3 regions of the Vibrio sp. R10-SG-ISO4 genome follow, and region 3 is predicted to be linked to each of the others. Evidence: riboswitches for the same ligand, from Rfam matches in the RefSeq annotation. Region 3 holds a riboswitch; each other region holds the start of a gene.
What was found. A riboswitch is a leader RNA that binds a small molecule or an ion and turns the genes downstream of it on or off. The one in region 3 is predicted to bind thiamine pyrophosphate.
Positions count from the first base shown of each region.

Region 1: it holds a riboswitch for thiamine pyrophosphate, as region 3 does, so the genes downstream of both, thiB (thiamine ABC transporter substrate binding subunit) here and thiC (phosphomethylpyrimidine synthase ThiC) in region 3, are expected to answer to the same signal.
Region 2: it holds a riboswitch for thiamine pyrophosphate, as region 3 does, so the genes downstream of both, thiD (bifunctional hydroxymethylpyrimidine kinase/phosphomethylpyrimidine kinase) here and thiC (phosphomethylpyrimidine synthase ThiC) in region 3, are expected to answer to the same signal.

Region 1 covers NZ_JCBDHJ010000001.1:109,089-116,843, forward strand. The annotation lists gene thiQ (thiamine ABC transporter ATP-binding protein) at 1-262, opposite strand, end outside; gene thiP (thiamine/thiamine pyrophosphate ABC transporter permease ThiP) at 246-1,832, opposite strand; gene thiB (thiamine ABC transporter substrate binding subunit) at 1,881-2,858, opposite strand; TPP riboswitch at 2,935-3,048, opposite strand; gene AC6R03_RS00485 (flavin prenyltransferase UbiX) at 3,112-3,735, opposite strand; gene mpl (UDP-N-acetylmuramate:L-alanyl-gamma-D-glutamyl-meso-diaminopimelate ligase) at 3,751-5,103, opposite strand; gene fbp (class 1 fructose-bisphosphatase) at 5,431-6,444, shown strand; gene ppa (inorganic diphosphatase) at 6,635-7,162, shown strand; gene AC6R03_RS00505 (DUF2799 domain-containing protein) at 7,251-7,631, opposite strand; gene AC6R03_RS00510 (gamma-glutamylcyclotransferase family protein) at 7,675-7,755, opposite strand, start outside.
Region 2 covers NZ_JCBDHJ010000013.1:159,187-166,941, forward strand. The annotation lists gene AC6R03_RS07210 (PhoX family protein) at 1-1,779, shown strand, start outside; gene AC6R03_RS07215 (hypothetical protein) at 2,174-2,326, shown strand; gene AC6R03_RS07220 (LysR family transcriptional regulator) at 2,436-3,323, opposite strand; TPP riboswitch at 3,480-3,637, shown strand; gene thiD (bifunctional hydroxymethylpyrimidine kinase/phosphomethylpyrimidine kinase) at 3,729-4,565, shown strand; gene AC6R03_RS07230 (PstS family phosphate ABC transporter substrate-binding protein) at 4,597-5,547, opposite strand; gene AC6R03_RS07235 (putative bifunctional diguanylate cyclase/phosphodiesterase) at 5,717-7,755, shown strand, end outside.
Region 3 covers NZ_JCBDHJ010000024.1:74,929-82,683, reverse strand. The annotation lists rRNA gene AC6R03_RS17790 (23S ribosomal RNA) at 1-957, shown strand, start outside; rRNA gene rrf (5S ribosomal RNA) at 1,127-1,242, shown strand; tRNA gene AC6R03_RS17780 (tRNA-Asp) at 1,299-1,375, shown strand; tRNA gene AC6R03_RS17775 (tRNA-Trp) at 1,418-1,494, shown strand; gene AC6R03_RS17770 (multicopper oxidase domain-containing protein) at 1,645-3,027, shown strand; gene crcB (fluoride efflux transporter CrcB) at 3,137-3,520, shown strand; TPP riboswitch at 3,603-3,701, shown strand; gene thiC (phosphomethylpyrimidine synthase ThiC) at 3,863-5,806, shown strand; gene AC6R03_RS17755 (thiamine phosphate synthase) at 5,817-7,079, shown strand; gene AC6R03_RS17750 (HesA/MoeB/ThiF family protein) at 7,082-7,755, shown strand, end outside.

The DNA of each region.
Region 1 (7,755 bases), on a different contig from region 3:
CGGTAAGGTGAGCAAACAAGTTGTGCTCTTGAAACAACATCGCAAACGGGCGCTGATAAGGCGCCAGCCCGTTGAGTGTTTGCCCTTGCGCTAAAATTTCACCGCTTAATGGTTCAATAAAACCCGCCATCAAGGCGAGCAAGGTCGACTTCCCTGCGCCACTGGGTCCCATAAGCGCGACGATTTGCCCTGCCTCAACGTGCAGATCAAACTGAAATGACTCGGCATGATAATCGTAATGCAGGTCACTGAGAGTGAGCATAGTGACTCCTATTGGTGGGGGTAGAAGCAGAGCGAGGGCGAAACAGGCGCTCCATCAGCGCAAAACAGCCCACACTCAAAAGCAGTAAAGTGACCGATACGACTGCCGCCGCGTCCATTTGGTAACTGCCGAGCAGTTGGAACAGGTAGAGCGGCAGCGTACGAAACTCCTGGCTGCCAAACAGCGCGATGGCACTGAGATCGCCCATAGAAAACATAAAGCTGATGGCAAACGCGTGCGCCAGCGGCCGTTTTAATGCGCGCCATTCCACCACTCGTAAACGGCGCCAACCGCGGATTCCAAGGGTTGCACAAAGGTACTGATACTGCTGCTCGAGTTGCAACATCGGCTGAGCCAAGGTTTTGATCACATAAGGCAGCCCCATTAACGCGTTGACCGTAACAACAACGACCAAGGCGTAGCTGAGCGCATCCGTCCACGAACGGAGCAGCAAAAAGAGCCCGGTCGAGATCACTAATCCTGGGGTCACCAGAATGATGGTCCCTAGCAGCTCTATCTTATCCGCGTCTTTCTCACGTTGATTGAGGCGCAGTCTTCGGCTCGACAATAAAATCGCCGTGCCCGCACTGACAGCGATAACGCTCGCCATGCTCGCCACTTTCAGTGACGCGCCGAGCGCGGACCAAAATCGGCCATCGCTCAGCACACCCAACGCCTGAGAATTCATGCCACTGGTCAGCACCATCCCAAGAGGCGGCAACACTAACAGCAAGCTAAAACCTATCCAAGCGCCATCCCAGCACTTAGAGAATAGACTGTCTTTCACCACCAACGCAGTTGGTGCGTCGCTGCCCATCGAAATAGCAATAGGTCGAGCGAAACGTTGAATCGATAGTGCCATTAAGCCACATAGCAGCATTTGCCAAATTGCCAGTAACGCGCCCGCTTGCAAATCAAAATCAAACTTGATCGCTTGGTAAATCGCGAGCTCAATGGTGGTCGATTTGGGCCCGCCGCCCAATGCCATCACAGTGGCAAAGCTGGTAAAGCAGAGCATAAACACCAACCCGCAAACGGGCGCTAATTGCTGCCTCATCCGCGGCCATTCGACCCACTTAAACTTTTGCCAATGCCCCATGCCTAAGTGGGCGCACAGTTTGTGTTGCTCCGCCGGAATCGACTCTAGTGATTGCAGCAGCAAACGCGCCGCATAAGGAAGATTAAAAAAGAGGTGCGCGAGCAAAATGCCGTGCAAACCGTAAATATTAAATGGTAGCGAAAGATCCCACTGCGCAAGCTGTGTCGCCAACCAACCACTGCGCCCATAAATCGCCAGCAAGCCAAACACCCCCACCAAGACAGGCAGCACCAAAGTGGTCGCAAACAGCTTAAGTACCAAGGCTTTCCCGATAAACTGCCGCCGCGACAAAGCATGGGCGACGGGGATCGCCAAGCCGACACTGAGCAGCGTTGAGAGGAAAGATTGATAGAAGCTAAATTGGGTAACGTGGCGGTAATAAGGGTCTTGCCAAATGACACGCAGATCGAGGGAAGGCGCTTGATTGAGCAAGGCCAGCAGCGCAGAAACGACAAAGGCCGCGATCAACATCGCGACCCATACGCCTAATTTAGGGACAGATTGCACGAACGCCTAACCTTAGAAGGTCAACGCGTTTTGCCATTCACGAATCCACGCTTTGCGGTGGGTAGCCACCTCTTCAGCGCTAAAACTCAAGGCTTGGCTAGGCTTCGTCAGGCTTTGATACCCTTCTGGCAACGCAACGTCAGTGACAGGGTACATCCAGTTCCCTGTTGGCATGGCCGACTGAAAGTCATCGCTGAGGATAAACTGCATAAAGGCATCCGCCAAGTCGCTGTTGGCGCTCGTTTTGACTTTGGCCACCACTTCTACTTGAGTGTAATGACCTTCCGCGAAATTCGCTGCAGCGAACTTAGCCTCATTTTCGGCAATCAGATGGTACGCAGGTGACGTGGTGTAAGAGAGCACCATATCAGACTCGCCTTTTAAGAACATCGAGTACGCTTCAGACCACCCTTTCGTGACCGTCACTGTCTTTTTCGCCAACGCTTTCCACGCCTGCGGCGCTTCGTCGCCATAGACAGATTTCATCCACAGCATCAAACCTTGACCCGGGGTTGAGGTACGCGGGTCTTGGTAGATGACTGTTAAGTCGTCATTTGATTCCACCAGTGCTTTGAGGCTAGTCGGTGGCTCAGCCAAGGTCTCTTTGTTGTAGACAAACGCGAAGTAACCGTAGTCGTACGGCACAAAGGTCGTATTGGACCAGCCGCCTGGCAAGGTGACGGATGACGTATCGACGCTATGCTCAGCCAACAAACCGGTTTGCTGCGCTTCTGCCATCAAGTTGTTGTCTAACCCCAACACAATATCGGCTTTGCTATTGTCGCCTTCCAGTCTCAAGCGATTGAGGATAGAGACGCCATCATCCAAAGCTACAAAATTCAACGTACAGTCGCACTGTGCTTCAAACGCTTTTTTTACCACTGGGCCTGGGCCCCAATCGGCAGCGAAAGAGTCATAGGTATAAACGGTTAACGTATCGGCTGCGGTTGCAGAAAAAGACGTCAGTGCCGCGGCGGCACAAAGTGGCATAAATGAAGGGATAAAAGTGGATTTCACTGCTCGCTCTCCTTGTTGAGCCACGCAGGTCTGAGGGACAAACAGACGTCTGATGTCCTCGCTCAATTCCTACGCCAGCATTATCTGGTTCAGGTCTACGGGTCCCGAGCAAAGCTCGATCTCAGCGTCATTCAGTGAATGAATAGCTCCCCGATGAGGTTCGGCTTGATTGTAATAGGTCTGCCATACAATAGCCATACTTGCGTGACGGCCCACCAAGACACAATCACGAATCGTTACGTTGATCATAGCCCCAGCGCGCCACCAAGGATTGCTCGATGCCGAGGTGATCCAAAATGCGCGCGACCATAAAATCAATAAGATCGTCTATCGATTTAGGTTGGTGATAAAAACCGGGCGCGGCCGGCATAATAGTGACGCCCATCTGCGAGAGCTTGTGCATGTTCTCAAGGTGCAAGGTTGAGAAAGGCGTTTCTCGAACCACCAGCAGCAATTGACCACACTCTTTCATCACCACATCAGCGGCGCGTTCAATCAAATTATCGGACATACCATGAGCAATCGCTGCCACACTGCCCGCCGAACAAGGGCAAACCACCATCTGCTTGGGCGCCGCTGAGCCAGAGGCCACGGGCGAGAACCAGTCCTCTTTGCCGCACACCACTAATTTAGCCGGATCGCAGCTGAGATGGGCGACCAAGGCTTGCTTGGCGCTGTCTGGGTTGGCAGGCAGTTTTAATCCGTGTTCGGTGGCCAACACCACTCGCGCCGCCGATGAAACCAGCAGGTAAACCTGATAATCCGCGGCCAATAAGCACTGCAACAAACGCAGCCCATAAGGCGCGCCTGAGGCTCCGGTAAAAGCGAGGGTGATGGATTTTTCAGCCATTGTGCGTATCTCTTATTATTGGGCTAATTGCGCTAACAGTTTGTCGTGAATTCCGCCAAACCCGCCGTTACTCATCACAAGAATCTGATCGCCGGGGCGAGCATGCCTAGCGATGCTGCGCACCAAGTCGTCGATGTCGTCAGAGACATAAGCGGGTTGCGCGCACTGCTCGGCAATCTCACTCACCGACCAAGTAATTGACTCAGGCTGAAAGAGGAACACTTCATCTGCCGCCTGCAATGAGGCCGCAAGCGTTTCTTTGTGCACCCCGCGTTTCATGGTTGCACTACGCGGCTCCAACACCGCAAGGATTCGGGATTGACCCACCTTGTTACGTAAGCCGCCCAATGTCAGTTCAATCGCCGTTGGATGATGAGCAAAGTCGTCATACACAGTGATGTCATTGACCTGCCCTTTTAACTCCAAGCGGCGTTTGGTATTAATAAAGCGCCCTAACGCCTCACAAGCGTGATCCGGAGTGACCCCCACATGACGCGCCGCCGCGATGGCCATCAACGCATTGCTGACGTTGTGATCGCCGACTAAATTCCACGTCACTCGACCCACTATTTCTCCCGCCAATAAGACATCAAAGACACTGCCATCTTGGGCCTGTTTTTGCGCTTGCCAGCCAGATTCGCACCCTGTGTACTCTTGTTCGCTCCAGCAGCCACGGGCAATAACGTCTTGCAGCGCCTGGTCTGATTGAGGAGTAAACATCCGACCATTGCCCGGTACGGTTCTCACTAGATGGTGAAATTGGCGCTTAATCGCTTCCAGATCATCGAAGATGTCTGCATGATCGAACTCAAGGTTATTCATGACCAAGGTACGTGGATGGTAATGAACGAACTTAGAACGCTTATCGAAAAAAGCGCTGTCGTATTCATCAGCTTCAACTATGAAAAACGGGCTGTTGCCCAACCTTGCCGACAAACCAAAGTTGCCAAGCACGCCGCCCACGAGAAAACCGGGTTCATAACCACAATCTTCCAGAATCCAAGCGAGCATACTGGATGTGGTGGTTTTGCCGTGCGTTCCCGCGACCGCCAGTACCCATCGGTCATGCAGCAGAAACTCTTGCAGCCACTGCGGGCCGGAGGTGTAACGCAGGTTGCTATCAAGCACATGCTCGACACACGGGTTACCACGGCTCATCGCATTACCGATCACCACCAAATCGGGCGCCGGATTTAACTGCGCAGGATCAAACCCTTCTATAATTTCAATACCTTGCGATTCAAGTAGCGTGCTCATGGGCGGGTACACATTGGCGTCACTGCCGGTGACTTTGTGCCCCAATTGACGCGCTAAAATTGCCGCTCCTCCCATAAAGGTGCCACAAATTCCCAAGATATGAATATGCATAGAGTGATCCTGAAAAGGCTAATTTGAAGTGCTCATTATGGCGATAATGGCTTGAAAAGCGAACCTCTTTGTCCTTGGGATGTGAAATCTTGGCACAATCGAGCAAAGTTTGTTCAAGATGAAAAACCGTGAAAATATTTGAATAATTACCAAAAAAATTGAGAGGTCAGACAGTTAGTTCGTTACCAATAATAAGATCATGGTTTTACAATTGCTCAAGGCAAAAACAAAAGCTCACGCATAGCTTCGTCCCTCTTGCGCCCGAATAATAAAATGGCAAGAGGTTGCCCAACTCCCCCCAAACTTATGCGATTTTAAGGAATAAACATGTCTGGAATGCGCACCCTTGGCGAGTTCATTGTTGAAAAACAGACGGACTTCCCCCACGCTAGCGGTGATCTATCATCCCTACTGTCGTCGATTCGCCTTGCGGCTAAAATCGTCAACCGCGAAATAAACGCGGCTGGCCTTGGTGATATCACCGGTGCCGTTGGTAGTGAGAACATTCAGGGCGAAGCCCAACAAAAACTGGATGTTTACGCGAACGAGAAGTTCAAAGCAGCACTTGAAGCACGCGATCAAGTGTGTGGCGTAGCAAGTGAAGAAGAAGATGAGGCGGTCGCGTTCAATAAAGAACTGAACAAAAACGCCAAATACGTGGTATTGATGGATCCACTCGATGGCTCCTCTAACATCGATGTTAACGTCTCTGTCGGAACGATTTTCTCTATCTATCGCCGCGTCTCTCCTATCGGTACCCCACCGACAGAAGAAGACTTCCTTCAACCAGGCAACAAGCAAGTCGCGGCCGGTTATGTGATTTACGGTTCATCAACCATGCTTGTCTACACCACAGGCAATGGCGTCAATGGCTTTACCTACGATCCATCGATCGGTACGTTCTGCTTGTCTCATGAGAATATGATGGTGCCAGAAGATGGCCGGATCTACTCAATTAACGAAGGTAACTACTTCCGTTTCCCAATGGGCGTGAAAAAGTACATCAAATTCTGCCAAGAAAACGAACCGAATGACGGTCGCCCGTACACGTCTCGCTACATTGGCTCTTTGGTGTCGGACTTCCACCGTAACCTACTGAAAGGAGGCATTTACCTGTACCCAAGCACGCAAAGCCACCCGAACGGCAAACTGCGTCTTCTTTATGAGTGCAACCCAATGGCGTTCATTATTGAGCAGGCGGGCGGTATTGCCTCAGACGGTGAGAAACGCATCATGGATATTGAACCCACAGAGCTGCACCAACGTGTGCCTTTCTTTGTTGGCTCAAAAAACATGGTCAAGAAAGTCGAATCTTTCCTCGCAGAATACAAAGACCAATAAGGCTCAGCTATTCTCTTCAAGGCGCTCACTGAGCGCCTTGTTTTTTATGAACTTCCATCGCTTCCCCAGTCGCTGCGCTTCACAATCGGTGTTTTCTTGACCAAGCTCTCATCGTCCGTCATTTACAAAAAACCAAGTTTAGCGGTAAGGTATTTGCCTACATATCGACCAATAACAAGGAAGCTTGCCCATGAGTCTTAATCACGTCCCTGCAGGGAAATCACTCCCGGATGACATTTATGTCGTCATCGAAATTCCGGCCAATGCCGATCCGATCAAGTACGAGGTCGACAAAGATTCTGGCGCGGTATTTGTGGACCGCTTTATGTCCGCGCCTATGTTCTATCCATGTAACTATGGCTATGTGAATCACACACTCTCTTTAGATGGTGACCCGGTTGATGTCCTAGTGCCGACCCCTTATCCCTTGATGCCAGGTAGTGTGATTCGCTGTCGCCCTGTCGGTGTATTGAAAATGACCGATGAATCAGGTGAAGATGCCAAAGTGCTCGCCGTGCCGCACAGTAAAATCTCCAAAGAGTACGAGCACATCCAAGATGTCGGTGATATTCCTGATCTGCTCAAAGCGCAAATTACCCACTTTTTTGAGCGCTACAAAGAGCTCGAAAGCGGCAAATGGGTCAAAGTGGAGGGCTGGGAAGACGTCGCTGCCGCGCGCCAAGAGATTCTGGAGTCGTTTGAGCGCGCGAGTAAGTAATCCTCACCCAACCACCGTGACTCATTAAATAACAGAAAACGGCCAGAGCAGTGACACTCTGGCCGTTTTCTTTATCGGTATTCAACCATTAAAAACCCGAACCTGCCGTGGAATTACGCCCTGATACATAGTCTTGCTGGAAGAAGGGGTCAAGACGGTCGCACACCCCATAATAGGGTTTGCCCCTCACACCAAGCATGTAGGCGTTTTGCTGACAATATTGGCCGCGACCTTGCTCATATCCGGCCAAATAGGCGGCATAACGGTCGTCGTTCAAATGGCCAGCTTGATCCGCTTTGGCTAACTTAGATTGCGACAAGTTCAGTAAGCCGTTTTCACCGCGATCAACACCGAACTGATACCAATCTTGATCGACGTTAGACGTTGGCGTAGTGACAGTGGTACAGCCTGTGAGTAACAGGGCGACGAACGCCCCGACGGGTGTGATGGTACGTTTCAGCGCTAACATAGGACTCTCCTTATTGAACGCTTGTTCTCACCATAAAATGGCGCTAGACGCGCTGGCACCAATCGCCCGATGCAATCAACACATCCAATTGGCTGACATCTTGGTAGAGGTAAATCCAAGCCTG
Region 2 (7,755 bases), on a different contig from region 3:
GGGGCGTTTCTTTCCCTCAACCCGATCGCGAAAGCGATAGCGGCATCAAGTGATAGTCGTTTGCTCAACTTCGAAGCAGTGCCAGCCTCGACAAAAGATGCGATCATCGTACCTAAAGGTTATAAAGCCACGCCGCTTCTCTCTTGGGGTGATCCTATTTTTGCTGATGCGCCAGAGTTTGATCAAAGCGGTAAGCAAGATTCAGCCGCGCAGGCGCGTCAGTTTGGTGACAACACCGACGGGATGAGCCTATTCCCTATCAGTGACGATCGCGCTGTTATTGCGGTGAACAACGAATACACCAATTACGAATACTTGTTCGAACATGGCGGTAAAGCGATGACGGCGGACGACGTATTAAAAGCGCAAGCGGCACACGGTGTGACGGTGTTCGAAATCGTCAAATCCGGCGGAGAGTGGAAAGTGGATAAAGCAGGGAAACGCAACCGCCGTATTACCGCTAACACAGAAATGCGCCTGACAGGCCCAGCGGCGGGTCATGCGTTGATGAAAACCAAATTGGATCCTTCAGGCTTAGCGCCACTCGGCACCTTTAATAACTGCGCCAACGGTCAAACGCCTTGGGGCACATACTTAACCTGTGAAGAGAACTTCCACGGCTATTTTGGCACCAGTACGACGGCAGAGTTGAGCGACGATCATAAACGTTACGGAATCAAAGCAGCGAAGAGCAGTTACCAGTGGCATGACACCGATGAGCGTTTCGATGTCGCTAAGCATCCGAATGAGCCACACCGTTTTGGTTGGGTTGTGGAGATCGATCCAAACGATCCGACGTCGACGCCGCTTAAGCGCACTGCACTCGGGCGATTTAAGCACGAGAATGCGGCACTGTTGATCAACGATGATGGTCATGTCGTGGTGTACCTAGGTGATGATGAGCGTGGGGAGCACATTTACAAATTTGTCTCTCGCGATCGCTACCAACCGGGCAATGATGCTGCCAATCGCAACTTGCTTGAAGAGGGCACCTTGTACGTCGCCAAGTTCGAGATGGACGACAACGAGTTGAAAGGCAAGGGGCAGTGGATTGAACTGACTTATGGCAAAAATGGCCTGACTAAAGAGAACGGTTTTAACGATCAAGCCGAGGTGATGATTTTTGCACGTCGCGCTGCGACTCAAGTTGGCGCGACCACGATGGATCGCCCAGAGTGGGTGGCGGTGCACCCAGACAACCAACACGTCTTCTGTACCCTCACCAACAACAAAAACCGCGGCGTAAAAGAGGGCCAACCTGTCGGTGGTCCGAACCCTCGCGCTGAGAACCACTACGGACAAATTGTTCGCTGGGTACCGACCTCGGGCGATCACACCCAAGCAGAGTTTGATTGGGATTTGTACCTGATTGCTGGCAACCCAACGGTGCACAAAGATTCGCTCTACGCGGGCAGTGACAACATCAACGCCGACAACATGTTTAATAGTCCGGATGGTATCGGTTTTGATAAAGCTGGTCGTTTGTGGATTCAAACGGACGGAAACTACTCAAATCAGGGCGATTTTGCAGGTCAAGGGAACAACCAAATGTTGTGCGGCGATCCTAATACTGGTGAAGTGCGACGTTTCTTGACGGGGCCAATTGCCTGTGAAATCACGGGGCTGACCTTCTCCGCCGACTACAAAACCATGTTTGTGGGTGTTCAGCATCCGGGCGAGAAAGGTGCGCCTTCTCACTACCCTGGTGGTGGTGACAGCAAGCCTCGCTCCACCATCGTTGCCATTACCCGTGAAGATGGCGGCGTTATTGGCGCTTAAGCTGTCTCACTGTTTGCATCAACAATCATTCGCATCAAGATGGGCGCCACGAGCGCCCATTTTTTATTGCCGATATCCACATTGGCATATTTATGCGATCGCTCGCATAAAAAACGTCAAGGTTTCGTGTGTTCACCGCAAAGAGTGTTGCGCTTCACAATCGCAATCCCTATATTGAAAGAGTACTCAGCATAACCTTAAGGTGTTCTAATCCGAATAAACTCCAGATAACAATACGACATTGAGCGATTGACCCGGCGAATCTACCCCATTTCTTTTGGTGCAGACGCCCCAACGTAAAAAGAATAAAGTCTATCTGAGCGCCTTCTGATGAGAGAAGTGGCACCTTTAGGTTATTAAGGACGGTGATGATAACTGAGGAGGAGGTTAGGCTATGGTATCACTACTTTGGGTAGCATTAGGTTGTGTGGTCTTCTTATGTTGTTGGAGTGCTCAGCATGGTCTCCCTATGCTGGGGCTTAAACTGGATGAGTCCGATCTACTGATTATTTCTGAACTCGCTGGCGAAGACGTCTTAGAGGCATGACCTCAAATAACGACGATAATGAGCGTTGAAGCAGCAGCAAAAATGGAGCCTTGGGCTCCATTTTGCGTTTCAAGCCTATCGAAAATTTTGGCTATGGCAGTGCGTTGGGTTATAGCGAGATCACGTCCGTCAACTTATCCACCACCGTATGAAAACGGGCTGGCCACGCTCTTTGTTTTTTGCTCACCAAATACAGGGTCTCGACGACGGCTTTCTTTGGCTGATGCACAGCAAGTTGATCGCGCAAAGTGAAAGAGCTGAATGCGCTGTGTGGCAGCACCGTAAAACCGAGCCCTTTGGCAACTGGCAGAAGAATTTGGCTGAGTTGGTTGATGTAGCCCGAGGTGCGCAGGGCGCGAATATCAATCCCCGCCAGCGCTTTGTCGCCACACTGCGAAAAGTAGAGCGAGAGATAGTGCTCCGCGTCGGGGTGGCGAATTAAACCGATCTCAAGGAGAAGTTCAGGGGTAATAGGCTCGTCGACGTTTGCCGGCACAATCAAACACATGGTTTCTTGACCTATCTCTTGCGCTTCGATTCTCGGGTCGAGCGGGATGTGAGTGACAAGGCCCAAATCGGCGCGCCCCTCAGCCAAATCGTCGATGATCTTACGGTTGGGGGCGACTTCCAGCTTGACGACCAGTTGTGCAAATTCACACTGTAAATCGAGCAGATGCGGGTAGATAAGCTGCGCCAACGCGCCAGAGCAAGAGACCGACACCTCACCGCGATGCGCGTCGTCCTGAGATAACGAAGCAATCAGGTCTGTTTCTTGTTTGGCGCGCTGCTTTGCGTACTGATAGACCTGTCTGCCTTGTTCCGTTACTTCAAAGCTCTTGTTGTGACGCGCAATCAGTGGGTAGCCGCAAGCCTGTTCGAGCTTTTTGATGTGCTGGCTGACACCGGGCTGAGTCATGAACAGCTTTTCTGCGGTATGAGTAAAGTGGCCGGTCTCGACCAAGGTTTGAAACGTTTTGAGCCAGAGTGGATTGAGCATAACCGTCAAATCAATAACGAAAATTTATAAAATTAAGAGTAAACGATAATGTTCTGTGTGCCAAACGTCGCGTTCGTATCGCCCACTCCTCGATTCACTCGGGTTATTTAAGTGATCTGAATAGGTTGCATCTGCGCTATCACAGGGTTAAGGTTGGCGACATAGTCGGGGAGCGTTCCTTCTGCTCGAGTCATAACGATAGCTTGATTAACGAGCCTGTCGTAGAAGCATAGAAGGAGGGCTGAGATCGCATCGCGAGACCCGTTGAACCTGATTCAGTTAGCACTGACGTAGGGAACTATTCATAACGCGGTGTCGTGGGGTCGCCACAATCTCGCCCGTTATGTGTTGTGCTTGGCCAACGCGCTCTGCACACAGTTCCTGACGCGTGCGTGAGGAACACCGATGAACCAAACCGCATTTTATGACCCTCAAACTCCGATTGTCCTAACCATCGCTGGCTCCGACAGTGGCGGCGGCGCGGGCATCCAAGCCGACATCAAAGCGATCAGTGCAACAGGCAGTTACGCCTGCTCCGTTATTACGGCCATTACCGCGCAAAATACCTGTGGTGTTCACGCCATTCATCCTATCCCTATCGACCATGTTCAAGCGCAGCTCGATGCGGTATTGAGCGATCTCAATGTCGTGGCGGTGAAGGTTGGCATGCTGGCTGACGCTGAAATCATCCGTGTCGTGGCACAAAGTTTGGCGGCGTATCAGCCCAAGTTTCTCGTGGTGGACCCGGTGATGGTGGCCACCAGTGGTGACAGCTTACTGCACGCCAGTGCGGTGGGGGCGCTCAAGAAAGAACTGCTACCGCTTGCCGATATGATCACACCAAACTTACCCGAGGCGGCGGCGCTGACTGGGCGAGCAACGCCGACATCGGAAGAGGAGATGGGAGCGATGATTGACGCCCTGCGCGCCTTGGGCGCCAAAACAGTGCTTCTTAAAGGGGGGCATCTAGAGGGCGAAAGCAGTAACGATCTGCTGATTGAAAGGAGTGGCAGTGAATTGATTCGCGCTAAGCGAGTCGCCACTCATAATACTCATGGTACGGGCTGTACGTTGTCATCGGCCATTGCGTCCTATCTTGCCCAAGGGTATCGGCTGCACAAAGCGGTCCATTTGGCTAAACAATATATCTCACAAGCCATTGCGCATGCCGACGAACTCTCTGTTGGTCAAGGACATGGGCCTGTTCATCACTTTTTCTCTGGTCACCAAAATGTACGTTAATCGCGATGGTGTGCAGTCGCATTACAAGGCTCTATTTGGGCATCGAGACCGAGCCAGAGCGGCTAGAGTTAAGAATAAAACGCGCCGCGTCATAGCGATCGTTGGAGAGAGGAATGTAGCCAGAATGGGAGACGACTTTGTTGATGTTGTCTCTGTCGATATAACTATCGACAAAGCGTTTCAGTGATGGCCGCTTCTCTAGCGCCTGTTTGTTCACGTAAATAAACAGAGGGCGGGAAAGTGCGGCATATCGTCCCATAATCACGTTCTCGACACTGGGTTTGACCGCGTTGAAGCCAGTGGGAGCGATGGCGATCGCTTTCAGCTTGTCTTGATTTTGCAAATAGTAGGCAAAGCCGATAAACGCCATGGCGTTGGGATCGGCGGCCACTTCGGCGACTAAGGCTTCATCGTCTTCATTTGCGGTGTAGTCTTGTCGACTCGCTTTGCCATCCAGCACCACCTCAACAAAATAGTCATAAGTGCCTGAGTCTGATCCAGGGCCGTGCAGGACGATGGGGCGATCAGGGAAGTGCGGATTGACTTGCTGCCAGTGAGTTATCGTGCGTTCAGCGGTGCTTTCCCAGAGTGTTTTCAGTTCATCAAGAGAGAGCGCATCGATCCACTGATTTTCTTTGTTCACCACCACGGTTATTGCATCGAGTGCGACAGGGAGCTCAATATAGTCGATGTGGTTGATTTCACACAGCGCTCGCTCTTTCTCTTTAATCGGGCGAGAGGCGTTAGAAATATCCGTGCGGCCTCGGCAAAACTTACGAAATCCGCCACCTGTGCCAGTGATGCCCACCACCACTTGGGTGTTGTGCCGCTCGGCACGCATAAAGTGATCGGCGACGGCTTGGGTAATCGGGTAAACGGTACTCGACCCTTCAATTTTGATCAGATCTTTCCCGTGTGCCGTGGTACTCATCAGCGCTAGGCATACAGAAGCAAGAACAGTCGAACGCAATCGAAAAGTCATGGTTGAGCACAAAGGAAGAATCAACATACCGCGACTATACGAGCTAGCACTTTTGAGCTCAATATCTTCACGTGAACTGTCACTAAAGATTCATCAATCACTCATCAATAATAACTACGCTGAATATTTTCATGGGGATGTAACATTTCTTCACTAGGCTGACTCGCCTATGTTTTTATTCCTGCCCGCAAAATACGTGGGTAAACGTTCGTGTGATGCTATGAAGCGCAAATTCATTTTTACTTCCATTCTCGCCTTGTTGGTGATCACGTTTACGTCGGCGCTGGTGACCCAAGCGACCCACCTGTTAGTGAAAAAGTCCCCGCTTGCGGAAGCGGCCGCTGAAATTAAAGTCAACGGTACGCTGGCCTACCTTTGGTTTGATGAGATCATGTCGGGCGATACCGCTCAGTCGATTCAGGAAGTGTGGTACTACTTAGAAATCGCCGATTGGCATGTGGTCGCGCTGCTTGAAGGCGGCGAGAGTATCATGGGCAATTATGAGCCAGTCACGGACAACGAATTACGTGAGCGTCTGGTTGAGCTTCGCAAAACGCTGGCGCAATTTCGCCTTCATGTGGAATCCACCTACCAAAAAATTCAGGCGCAGCGAGCGGATGCGTTTTTAAGCGCCGGACGCGACGAGCAATTTTTGGAGTTTGCCAGCCAAGCGGATGAGATCCAGCGCGTGATCAAAGCCAGTTATGAGTCTGGGATTTCCAATTACACGCAAACCAGCATCACCCTGATTATTGCGGTGATTGTGATTGCTGCCTACTCAATACGATTGCAGCACCGCTATGAGAAAAACCGCGATCAATTGCTCCACTCTCTCACGCAAGCCAAAGCCGCAATAGAGGAGAAAAATGAGCAACTGCACAACCGAGCTTACTTCGACCCTTTAACTGGGTTGCCAAACCGAGCACTGTTTTTAGACCGACTAGGCCAATCTATCCTCAACGCGGACCGCTCGAAAAAGCCGTTTGCTTTACTGTTCATCGATTTAGACCATTTTAAAGACGTCAACGATCTCTATGGGCATGAGATGGGCGACCGCTTGCTTGAGCAAGTCGCAAAGCGGATTGAGAGCAGCATTCGCATCACCGACTTGTCTGCGCGCTTCAGCGGTGATGAGTTTGTGGTGGTGCTGAGTCACTTAAACAGCGTCAATAGCGCAATCAGTGTTGCCAACCGTATCGCCTCCAAGTTGATAGATACCTTGCAGCAGCCGTTTCACATAGAGGGTGTGGCGGTGAATGTGTCCGCCAGTATTGGCATTTCGCTCTATCCCGAAGACAGTGCGACGCAAGACAGCTTGCTACGCTACGCGGACAACGCCATGTATCACGCCAAAGCGATGGGCAAAAACAATTTTCAGTTTTACTCCAAAGAGCTCAACCGCATTGCGATGTCGCAAAAAGAGACCGAGAGCGATCTCAATAAAGCGATTGAGCGTGATGAATTCGAGCTGCACTTTCTGCCCAAATGGCAGTTGAACGATGAGAAAGTGCTCGGCGTTGAAGCCTTAGTACGTTGGAACCATCCCACCAAAGGGCGGTTGTACCCCAATGATTTTATTCCCGTGGCCGAATCCACCGGTTTGATTCGCTTGCTTGATTTGTTGGTGATGCGCAAAGCGCTGCAAGCCAAGAGAAAGTGGTTAGATGACGGCGTCGAAACTGGGGTGGTGGGAGTGAATATTTCCGCGAAGAGCTTAAAGCATCCGGGCTTTTTTGACAGTTTGAAAAAGGTCATTGTCCAGTCCGGCGTTCCGACACGCTACTTAGAGGTGGAAATCACCGAGACTGTGATGATTGAGAATACCGAACTCGCGCAGGTGATTTTCAAAGAGTTGCAGCAACTGGGTGTGCGCGTGGCATTGGACGATTTCGGTACCGGCTTTTCATCACTCTCTTACTTGAAAGATTTCGAGTTTCAAACGCTCAAAATCGATCGCAGTTTTGTTATCGATTATGCCAATAACGCCACCTCGTCGGTATTGCTGAAAAACATTATCTCGCTTGGCAACGAACTTGGTGTCTCTGTGGTTGCAGAGGGCGTTGAAACCGCTGCTCATCAGCGGGATCTACTCAAAATGGGCTGCGCGATCGGCCAAGGTTTCTATCTCACTAAACCGGTTAATGCAGAGGCGCTAGCCAAATTGCTTGCTCCAGAAGCGTACCTCAGAGAGCGTGGAAACGTGGTGCC
Region 3 (7,755 bases):
GGGTAAGTTCCGACCTGCACGAATGGCGTAATGATGGCCACGCTGTCTCCACCCGAGACTCAGTGAAATTGAAATCGCTGTGAAGATGCAGTGTACCCGCGGCTAGACGGAAAGACCCCGTGAACCTTTACTACAGCTTGGCACTGAACATTGAGCCTACATGTGTAGGATAGGTGGGAGGCTTTGAAGCAGGTACGCCAGTATCTGTGGAGCCGACCTTGAAATACCACCCTTGTATGTTTGATGTTCTAACTTAGCCCCGTTATCCGGGGTGAGGACAGTGCCTGGTGGGTAGTTTGACTGGGGCGGTCTCCTCCCAAAGAGTAACGGAGGAGCACGAAGGTGGGCTAATCACGGTTGGACATCGTGAGGTTAGTGCAATGGCATAAGCCCGCTTGACTGCGAGAATGACAATTCGAGCAGGTGCGAAAGCAGGTCATAGTGATCCGGTGGTTCTGAATGGAAGGGCCATCGCTCAACGGATAAAAGGTACTCCGGGGATAACAGGCTGATACCGCCCAAGAGTTCATATCGACGGCGGTGTTTGGCACCTCGATGTCGGCTCATCACATCCTGGGGCTGAAGTCGGTCCCAAGGGTATGGCTGTTCGCCATTTAAAGTGGTACGCGAGCTGGGTTTAGAACGTCGTGAGACAGTTCGGTCCCTATCTGCCGTGGGCGTTGGAAGATTGAAGGGGGCTGCTCCTAGTACGAGAGGACCGGAGTGGACGAACCTCTGGTGTTCGGGTTGTGTCGCCAGACGCATTGCCCGGTAGCTAAGTTCGGAATCGATAACCGCTGAAAGCATCTAAGCGGGAAGCGAGCCCTGAGATGAGTCTTCCCTGGCACTTTAAGTGCCCTTAAGGGTTGTTCGAGACTAGAACGTTGATAGGCAGGGTGTGTAAGCGCTGTGAGGCGTTGAGCTAACCTGTACTAATTGCCCGTGAGGCTTAACCATACAACACCCAAAGGGTTTTGATGGACTCAATGTAAGAACATTGAATGTGTAATGAAGAGACGAGTGACTAGTTCCTAGTAGCTAGAAACGATAAACGCAGCTTTCCGAATTATTAAGTTCTAGGAACTAGGGTCTAGGCACTCACTTCTAAGAACTTAAACAAAATTTGCTTGGCGACCATAGCGATTTGGACCCACCTGATTCCATGCCGAACTCAGAAGTGAAACGAATTAGCGCCGATGGTAGTGTGGGGCTTCCCCATGTGAGAGTAGGACATCGCCAGGCTTTGAACATTATCTGTTTAAAGCACGATTGAGATAAGACTTTAAATAGACCACTGCGGAGTGGTAGTTCAGTTGGTTAGAATACCGGCCTGTCACGCCGGGGGTCGCGGGTTCGAGTCCCGTCCACTCCGCCACTTATAAACCTCGTTTATCGAGGTTTTTTTGAATCTAATTTTAGGGGTGTAGCTCCAATTGGCAGAGCAGCGGATTCCAAATCCGCGTGTTGGGAGTTCGAATCTCTCCACCCCTGCCATATCTAAGGCTCTAGTCGAAAGACTAGAGCCTTTTTTGTCTCCGTTTTTTAATCTTGCACGCGACAAAACACAAATCACTCATTGCACTGAGAATCATTCGCAGTATTTTGCTACATTATACGTCTTGTCTGTTTTAGGTGTTTACCGTTATGGCTTTGAGTCGTCGCCAATTTCTTCAATCTTCACTTGCTTTGTCTGCTCTCTCAATGATTCCTGCGTGTTCGGTGACTCGGCAAACTCGGACTCGAGAAGGCTATGTTTACGATCTCACTGCTGAGCCTAGCCGGGCTGAACTCGTCCCTGGGTATCAAACAGACGTACTGGGGTTTAATGGTGCGATCCCTGCGCCGACACTCTATTGTCGTCAGGGGGAAGAGGTCGTGATTCGTTTCACGAACAAACTGTCAGAGCCTACCACCATACATTGGCACGGCTTGCGAATACCGATCGAGATGGACGGCGTTCCTTTTCTCAGTCAAGCGCCTATCATGCCGGGAGAGACGTTTGAGTATCGATTCACTCCGCCTGACGCAGGCACGTTTTGGTATCACCCACACATGAACAGCGTTGAACAGTTAGGGCGAGGACTCGTTGGACTGATTATTGTTGAAGAGCGCGACCCCGTGGTTTTTGATGAAGAGCATGCGTTAATGCTCAAGCATTGGCACATCGACAGTCAAGGGCAGTGGAAGGAGAGAATGATCCCACGTTTAAGTGCTCGGATGGGCACGCCAGGGGAGTGGAGCAGTGTGAATGGCGTTCATGAGCCTTTATATACGCTTAAAGCGCACGCGACCACTCGCTTACGCATTGCTAATGTCGACAATACCATTACCTATCCAATTGCGATTGAAGGGGCAGAGGCTTGGATACTGGCTATTGATGGCAACCCGGTCACCACGCCAATTGAGCTCTCTCAGCATAAAATTGGACCGGGTATGAGGGTGGATCTTGGTCTGATTGCGCCATCTGCTGGCAACAAAGTGTTTGTTCGTCAAATGAAGGGGCGTTTCCCTTTTCCTCTGTGTGAATTTGATGTCGTCGCGTCTGATTTGCCACAGGGTCAAGCGCTGCCAAGTTTGCCTCTTAACCCTGTGCCCGCGCTCGATCTACCCAACGCTGAAGAGATTGACTTTGTGTTTGAGTGGCAAGGTGCGGTAACGCCCGTAGGCAAAGATGGCAAGGCGAGTTCAACCTTTTGGTTGACCAACAAGGTGGCGTGGCAGGGGATGAGTCGTCATTCGATTCCTGCGCCGCTGGCGCAGTTGGAGCTAGGCAAAACCTACATCTTCGATCTTAAAAATGTCACTCAGTACCATCATCCTATTCATCTTCATGGCCATACCTTTACCGTGCTCGAAATGGACGGTAAGCCGCTCCCAGAGCCGTTCCATACGGATACGGTACTACTGGGCAAGAATGGTCGTGCCAAAGCGGCTTTCGTCGCGGACAACCCCGGTCGGTGGATGTATCACTGTCATGTCATAGAGCACATGAAAACCGGTTTGATGGGCTATATCGAAGTAAAGTGACTCCTGTAACTTTTTAAATCTAACAGAGTGTTTAGCGTCATTACATTGATCTGAAGTCTGTTTTTTCGTCTGTTTGGCGCTACACTAACGCCACAAATTTGGAGGGGTTATGGGTCAGTTTGCAATTTTAGGGTTTATTGCCATGGGTGGCGCCGTTGGTGCGTGCTCTCGTTATTTAGTGTCTGAGCTGTGTGCGACATTACTGGGGCGAGGTTTTCCATACGGTACGCTAACTGTTAACGTAGTCGGCTCACTGGCGATGGGCTTACTGATCGCCGCGTTTGAAAATGGCAACCTTGCGACTGAACCATGGAGACAGATCATCGGGCTCGGTTTTCTTGGTGCTTTGACGACGTTCTCTACGTTTTCGATGGACAACGTTTTACTCATGCAGCAGGGCGCTTTTTTCAAGATGGGACTCAATGTCTTACTCAATGTGGTATTAAGCATCTCTGCCGCTTGGGTGGGCTTTCAACTGCTGATCAAAAGCTAGCTTGCTTAGAGGTGCTTTGAGCCTCACTAGACAAAATTTACACAGGTCGGCTTGGTTTATCCAAGCCGTTTTTATATACTCGGTTCACTTGTCGGAGTGCCATAAGGCTGAGACCGTTTATTCGGGATCCGTTGAACCTGATCAGGTTAATACCTGCGAAGGGAACAAGAGAAGATATCGACCCTCCTAATCTAGGATTCGTTCTCTCTGATCTGAGCGTCATGCGATCTATCTACAGATAGGTACCCGCGTCAGATCGCCCTCTTGTCGCATCTTTCCGCCAAGCATTTTTATCTCTAACACTCATGCTCCTACGAGCAATAAAGAGCAAGGAAAAATGCTATGTCGAATCGCAAACAAGCGAGACTGGAAGCCAAACAGTTTATTGATACCCTCTCGGTACAAGCGTACCCCAATTCACGTAAGGTTTATGTTGAAGGTTCAAGACCTGATATTCGTGTTCCTATGCGAGAAATCTCCCTTGCTGACAGCTTGATTGGCGGCACTAAAGGTGCGCCGATCTTTGAGCCCAATGAGCCGATTCGCGTTTACGACACTTCTGGTCCTTATACCGATCCTAACCATACGATTGACCTCTACCAAGGCCTGCCTAAGCTACGTGAACAGTGGATTGAAGAGCGCGGTGATACGGAACTGCTCGATGAGGTCAGTTCGGTATACACCAAACAGCGCTTGGAAGACGATACGCTAGACGAGCTGCGTTACGGCAACTTACCACGCATTCGCCGTGCGAAAAGCGGTCAGTGTGTCACTCAGCTCCACTACGCGCGTCAAGGTGTGATTACACCGGAAATGGAATACATCGCTCTGCGTGAAAACATGGGGCGTGCTCGTTATCGCGACGAGGTGTTGAACCAACAGCATCCTGGTCAAAGCTTTGGTGCCCACTTGCCAAAGGACATCAGTGCTGAGTTTGTCCGCCAAGAAGTGGCTGCGGGTCGTGCCATCATTCCATCCAACATCAACCACCCAGAAGCGGAGCCAATGATCATTGGTCGCAACTTCTTGGTCAAGGTGAACGCCAATATTGGTAACTCCTCTGTGACCTCTTCCATTGAGGAAGAAGTTGAGAAATTGGTTTGGGCAACACGTTGGGGTGGCGATACGGTGATGGATTTGTCGACCGGACGCAATATTCACGAGACTCGAGAGTGGATTCTACGTAACAGCCCAGTTCCGATCGGTACCGTGCCTATGTACCAAGCGCTTGAAAAAGTGAATGGCATTGCAGAAAACCTCAATTGGGAAGTGATGCGAGACACCTTGATTGAGCAAGCTGAGCAGGGCGTCGATTACTTCACGATTCATGCCGGTTTGCTGTTGCGTTATGTGCCGATGACGGCCAAACGTGTCACGGGTATTGTCTCTCGCGGCGGCTCGATCATCGCTAAGTGGTGTCTCGCTCACCATCAAGAAAGCTTCCTTTACACCCACTTTCGCGAAATTTGTGAAATCTGTGCCAAGTACGATGTCGCGCTTTCGCTCGGTGATGGCTTGCGTCCAGGTTCGGTAGCCGATGCCAATGATGAAGCGCAGTTTGCTGAGCTACGCACGTTGGGTGAACTGACTAAGATCGCGTGGGAGTATGACGTGCAGGTGATCATTGAAGGCCCTGGGCATGTACCTATGCACATGATCAAAGCCAATATGGATGAGCAGCTAGAGCACTGCCACGAAGCGCCATTCTACACTTTGGGTCCTCTGACGACCGATATTGCCCCTGGGTACGATCATATTACCTCTGGCATTGGCGCTGCGATGATCGGCTGGTACGGCTGTGCGATGCTCTGCTATGTGACGCCGAAAGAGCACTTGGGTCTACCCAATAAAGAAGACGTTAAGACGGGCTTGATTACTTATAAACTTGCGGCGCATGCGGCGGATTTGGCTAAAGGCCACCCTGGTGCTCAGGTTCGTGACAATGCGCTCTCAAAAGCTCGCTTTGAGTTCCGCTGGGAGGATCAGTTCAACTTGTCGCTTGACCCTGATACGGCGCGAGCTTTCCACGATGAAACCTTGCCGCAAGAGTCGGGCAAAGTGGCTCACTTTTGTTCAATGTGTGGACCAAAATTCTGTTCGATGAAAATATCTCAGGAAGTGCGCGAGTACGCCAAAGACACACAACAAGTCGAAGCCGACCAAGCCATCTCCGTTAAAATGCTCGATGATCCACTCGAAGGGATGCGCCAAAAGTCAGAGGAGTTCCGTCAATCGGGTTCTGAGCTGTATCATCCTGCCGCGCAGCCTGAAAGTGCAGAGTCGTAGGAACGCGGCGATGAAAATTGTGATTCCTCACTCACAGCCTACATTGCGCGATGATATCGCGCAATGCTTGGCATTGGCCGGCGAGCAAGGGTTTGCCACACAAGAGATTCAGTTGATTGAAGGGGCTGAGTCGACGGTAGAACTGCGCGGTGCGTCTTCCTCTGTTTGGATTGCTCGGGATACGCAAGTCTTTGAGTCTTCCTCTCTCAGTGACGACAGCGAACAAAGTGTCCATCACCTGGTGTACTCAGTTGCAGAGGGTGATGTCTCGCTGGCGGACTATGCCCTGCATGCGATCGTTATTGGCGCAAGGTGCGAAGGGCGCGTGCTCGATATTTGGCAACACAGCACGCGTGCTCATGCTGAAGTGCGTGCGCTTAATGTCCACCAAATGGCGCTTGATGCTACACAGCACTTTGCATGGTTTATCACCTTGCGGGCGCTCGATTTTCCCGTTGAAGATGCACTGACGCTCGCACGTGCGATGGGGCATGTTTCACGTGAAACATCTCAATGGCCATGTTGTTTAGAGCAATTTCCTACGCCTGTGCTCGAGGACGAAACTCTCGGCATTCGTGTTGGTTGGAAAACTGAAGGCCGCGCGATCTCTTTTCCCTCCATGGCGAAAGAGGTGTTGGGTCTCTATCCGGTGGTCGACGATGTCAGTTGGATTGAACGATTACTTCCTCTAGGCATTAAAACCATACAGCTGCGCATCAAAGATCCACAGCAAGCTGATTTGGAAGCGCAGGTGATACGTGCGATTGCATTGGGTCAGCAATACCAAGCACATGTGTTTATCAACGATCATTGGCAGTTGGCGATAAAGCACGGTGCATTCGGTGTTCACCTTGGCCAAGAAGATATTGAAGCGTCGAACTTGCAGGCATTGTCACAGGCAGGTATCGCTTTAGGGCTCTCGACACACGGCTACTACGAACTGCTGCGTATTGTGCAGATTGCGCCAAGCTACATCGCACTGGGGCATATCTTCCCAACCACGACCAAGGTTATGCCTTCTAAGCCGCAAGGTTTAGTGCGCTTGAAGCTTTATCAACAGTTGATTGATTCGATTCCTCGCTCGCAAGGTACGGGCTTTCCTACGGTTGCGATTGGCGGTATCGACCAAGGTAACGCTGCGATGGTGTGGCAGTGCGGCGTCTCAAGCTTGGCTGTCGTGCGTGCGATTACGCTCGCCGACGACCCAAAACCGGTCATTGCGGCTTTTACTGAGTTGATGAAGGCAAACAAGCAAGTAGGAGAGCAGGGATGACCATGCTGTCTGACGAGGCGTTCTTACGTTACCAAAGACAAGTGTCGTTGCCGCAATGGGGCGAACAAGGGCAAGCAAAGTTGGCGAATGCTCATGTGTTGCTGATTGGTTGTGGTGGCCTCGGGTCAGCGGCAAGCCTTTATTTAGCTACCGCTGGTGTGGGCAAATTGGTGTTGGTGGATGATGACCGTGTCGAGCTAAGCAATCTTCAGCGCCAAGTCATCTATCGAAACGATGACCAAGGGCAGAGCAAAGCGTTGGCGGCTAAGAGTCAATTAGAGCACCTCAACCCTTTGATTCGCATTCGCGCGATTGACCAACGGCTCGATGATACCCAACTTGCGCTTGAGATCATGCTTGCCGACATCGTGCTTGATTGCACAGACAACCTTGAAACTCGTCAGCAAATCAATCAGCTCTGCTTCAAAAACCGGACACCTTTGATCTCGGCCTCGGCCATTGGATGGCAAGGGCAATTCGCGTTGTTTGATTATCAGCAAGATAGCCCATGCTACCACTGCCTATATCCGTTCGATTCACTTCCTTCTGGCCAAAAATGCAGTGAACTTGGCGTGGTAGGTCCGGTGGTAGGCACGTTAGGTAATTACCAAGCGCTGGCGGCGATTCAATGGTTAGCCCTTGATGAACCACAACTCAGCCCATCGACATTACACCT